Regions from separate parts of the Paenibacillus sp. P3E genome, predicted to be linked through region 2. Evidence: predicted binding sites of a transcription regulator. Region 2 holds the regulator's gene; the other holds the start of a gene.
What was found. The regulator LexA, encoded in region 2, represses DNA repair genes until DNA is damaged. The targets are predictions, from matches to a motif close to CGAACATATGTTCG.

Region 1 (2,207 bases), on a different contig from region 2:
ATGGCGACACTGCTTGCTGAATTAGCCGACATGCCGAACATGAGGCACACGCTGTTCACTAATGTTCTCGTAAGCAGCGCAACCAAGATCAGCATCAATGGACGCCAAATATTATACCCTCTCATCCCCTCAACACTCCCACTCTAGTAATCAAGCTATTAGTTGCTATTATAGCACAAGAAGGAATGCGCATACATTTTCACCCGGAGAGCACTGCCGGACGGCAACTGCTCCCTACTAATTCTTATCCATTCTTTCTTTTCAAACATTCCAGAAGCTCAACCTTCATACTCTGTATAGCATCTTCTTTGGGCATCCGCAACACACGGGTTAACCGGACCATATCTTTTTCAAAAAATTTCAATAACGCCAGTGTAGCCGATTCATCATTATCCTTCTGAAGACGTTCAAGCAACCCTAAGAATTCATCTTCCGACTTAATTCCTGAATCATTTTCTTCCTCCATTTGTTCACCGCCTGTTGAGATATATTCAATTGCCGGGCGACCTCAGCTTCTGTTTGATCTCCTAGATAGATTGCGCAAATGACCTTCTTTCCCACTTCTGACGTTAGTCCATCTAAATAGTGCTGCACCAATAACCTGTTATCAGCTTGTTCGGAAAATGATGGAGTACGGGGCTCCGGGCTGGATGCGAGAGGGACTTCACGCTTAAAATCCCTCTTGGCACGATACTGCATACGCCAAGCAATCCGGTAGAGCTCATGACGATAGTATTCGATTGCACTCACTTTTAATGCCTCCCTTGTATTTCTATATACCTATAATGTAGGGAGTTATTAATTTCCATTCTACAACCAATATAGGAACTTATGTTCCTATTATTATATACATAAGGCAATCTTTTGTACATTGCTAGTCAAAATCCCAGTCCAATGAAGTACTGCGCCCGTCAGATTTTGACAGGAACGTGTGTTCGGTATATAATTTCCTGTATAGGAGGGATTCTGTGTGGATATGATGGAAAAACTTGAAATTTTAACGGCTTCGGCCAAATATGATGTGGCCTGCACCTCCAGCGGCTCCGATCGTAAAGGCCAGCCCGGTGGCATGGGTAATGCCGTCAGCATGGGCATCTGCCACAGCTTCGCAGCAGATGGCCGCTGCATTTCACTGCTTAAGGTGCTAATGACCAACGGGTGCGTATACGACTGCGCGTACTGTGTGAACCGTAAATCGAACGCCACACCCCGGGCTGCACTCTCGCCGGAGGAGCTCGCAGACCTGACCATGCAGTTCTACCGCCGTAATTACATAGAAGGCTTATTTCTCAGCTCCGGCATTATGCGGAGTCCCGATTATACAACCGAGCAAATGATTGCTGCTCTTGATCTGTTAAGGAACACCTACCAGTTCAGAGGATATATCCATGTAAAAGCCATTCCCGGCGCAGACGAGGTGCTGCTGTCCAGACTTGGTCTGCTGGCCGACCGCATGAGCGTCAATATTGAGCTTCCTTCTCAAGAAAGCCTGGGCCTGCTGGCTCCCGACAAGAGCAAGGCCTCCATTCTGAAGCCTATGTCCCTGATCAAAGAAAAGATTAACGAGAACCGCTCGGATCTCGTCAAATATAACCATGCTCCCCGCTTTGCTCCCGCCGGACAGAGCACCCAGATGATTATCGGAGCTACGCCCGATACCGATTTCCGTATTCTGACCCTCACCGAAGGGTTGTACCGGAAATACGGGCTGAAACGCGTTTTTTTCTCTGCCTATACCCCGGTAGTGGAACATTCACTCCTGCCGGCTCTAGATACCAAACCGCCTCTGCTGCGGGAGCACCGCCTCTACCAGGCTGACTGGCTGCTGCGTTTCTACGGATTTCAGGCCCATGAATTGCTGGATGAAGCGGTACCCAACTTCAATCCGCTGCTGGATCCGAAATGCAGCTGGGCAGTGAATCACCGGGAGGAGTTCCCGGTTGAAATCAACCGTGCCCCATATGAGCAGCTGCTGCGGGTGCCGGGGATCGGGGTAAGGAGTGCTCAGCGGATTGTTAAGGCACGACGGGCCGGAACCCTGGACTTTGCCGTCCTGAAGAAGCTTGGTGTGGTTCTTAAACGCGCACAATTTTTCATAACCTGTAAGGGAAAAATGCTGGAGGGGTTAAAGGTGGGCGAGCATACCCTGCTCCGCTCACTCATGTCCGGGCAGGAGCTTGGCAGGATCGAGCCGCCACAGTACGAGC
Region 2 (2,207 bases):
TGCGTCGACCTTGAAGTCGACATGGGTTCTTATTTTGGATTGATTCAAACCAGACACTTCCTTTCAAGATTTAATTTACCAATATACAGGTTTCGACATATTACTCCGCTTTTCCTGTTTGTATGCAAAATAAATGTTTGAACATGAAGGACACCTAGTGAGACGTTGACAAATATCTCGCTAAGGTGTCCTTTGTGCTGTTATTCCCGAATAGTTACGCGGGTTCCAATGGGAACTGTTGCTGCGAGGGATAACACATCTTCATTGTACATGCGAATACAGCCATGGGAGACCTTTTTACCGATGGAGGAAGGATCGTTGGTTCCGTGAATCCCATAATGGGGTTTGGATAGGCCCATCCAAAAAACTCCGAAAGGGCCGCCGGGGTTTTTCTGTTTGTTGATAATGGTATATTCTCCAACCGGAGAGACGGATAGCATCTTGCCTATGCCGACAGGAAAACCTCTAATTACAGTGTCATTGTCCAGAAGATACAGCATTCGCTGTGACAGATCGATAATGATTCGATAATTGGGCATTTTGATCAACACTCCTTTTATGATCAGGATATGAGTGGAGTGTAGAGAGAGTTCTGGAAAATTAGATAGAAAACCTATAGCGAACAATTGTTCCCCTTCGGTTAATCAGGCAGAGGGTAACAATATAGGCCAACAAATAGTACTTAATAGTGTGGAAAACAATTGATAGATTGGAGGAATATGAAAAAACTGTTCCGCTATTAAGCGGAACAGTTATAAATGAGACGGGGACTTACTAATGAATATCGCGGAATAGGCCGATAACTCTGCCCAGAATCGTAACTCGATTCAGACGTAGAGGCTCATAAGCCGGATTCTCCGGCTGCAGACGGATATGGTCACGTTCTTTGTAGAAGGTCTTAACTGTTGCTTCATCTTCTTCAGTCATGGCAACGACGATATCGCCATTATCTGCTGTCTGCTGTTGGCGGACGATTACATAGTCACCATTCATAATGCCAGCGTCGACCATACTGTCACCAAGAACAGACAGCATGAACACTTTGTTATCACCTACATAATGAGTAGGCAGCGGAAAGTAGTCCTCGATATTCTCTGTTGCTGTAATCGGTACCCCGGCGGTAACCTTTCCAACGACTGGAATGCGTGTTACCGTCTGAACAAATTGATGAACATTCTCGGAATCCTCTTGTCCCAGCAGTTCTATTGCACGCGGTTTCGTTGGATCACGGCGGATAAGCCCTTTCTTCTCCAACCGGTCCAGGTGACCGTGTACCGTGGAGCTGGAAGCCAGTCCTACAGCTTCACCGATTTCCCGGACAGAAGGCGGATACCCCTTGCTGCGGACTTCGTTACGAATAAATTCCAGGATCGCCAGTTGACGACTCGAAATCTTTGACATCGGAATCAACCCCATATACTATGTTTGGGAAAATTATAACATAGAACTTCCGTTCGTACAAACATAAGTTCTAAAACGATCGGGAATGGCAGCTGGAGAATGGAAAAGCGGAGTTGATATAACAGAAAAAGAGGTTCGAAGAATAAGGGAACAATTGTTCGAAAAAAGTATTGATCAAAACACATGTTCGTGTTATATTAATTTCGAAAGTAAGAACAAGTGTTTGGAGGTCGGTTAATATGTTAAAGTACAGCACATACCGTAGTATTTACGACGAGGTTCATGAGGACCAAACAGCGAGAGCCCGTTCTGCATACAATGATAGACTAGATATGAAGAATCTTCTTTTCTCTTTAACAGCACCTTGCCGCAGATTGCTCCGCCAGGACACAATTGTAAAGCTGGCCTTGATTTTTCTGTTAGTGATTTCCGGATTTACTGTGGTAGGCAATGTTTTTGCGGGATCGGTGTTGTCGGCCAAGCAGGAGAAGAGGGTTGTTGTTGAACGCGGGGATACACTTTGGAGCATAGCACTTAAGAATAAACCGGCTCATATGAAAACGGCTGTATATATAGAAGGAATCAAACGGACGAGCGGTCTTAAGAACAGCAATATCCAAGCCGGCGATGTGCTGAGTTTACCTGTATATTAATACTGATAGAGTACCTATAGATGGATACCAGGAGCTTTCAGGGAGTAGACCTTGACAAGCTCTTTTTCTCATGGCAAAGTTAGAATGAATTTATAGGGGAGGGGAACATATTGAACATTGACGAATTGGTCGCCCGCATCAATGAATTAGCGC

Region 1: a site for LexA is predicted at 925-938, ahead of A3842_RS05120 (putative DNA modification/repair radical SAM protein). Genes of this name have one in related genera too.

The regions. Positions count from the first base shown of each region.
Region 1 covers NZ_LVWH01000030.1:3,822-6,028, reverse strand. Annotated here, with positions in the region: gene A3842_RS05135 (hypothetical protein) at 1-125, opposite strand, end outside; gene A3842_RS05130 (hypothetical protein) at 245-466, opposite strand; gene A3842_RS05120 (putative DNA modification/repair radical SAM protein) at 977-2,207, shown strand, end outside.
Region 2 covers NZ_LVWH01000009.1:6,846-9,052, forward strand. Annotated here, with positions in the region: gene A3842_RS02895 (hypothetical protein) at 1-48, opposite strand, end outside; gene A3842_RS02900 (L,D-transpeptidase) at 201-539, opposite strand; gene lexA (transcriptional repressor LexA) at 775-1,401, opposite strand; gene A3842_RS02910 (LysM peptidoglycan-binding domain-containing protein) at 1,641-2,054, shown strand; gene A3842_RS02915 (DUF896 domain-containing protein) at 2,165-2,207, shown strand, end outside.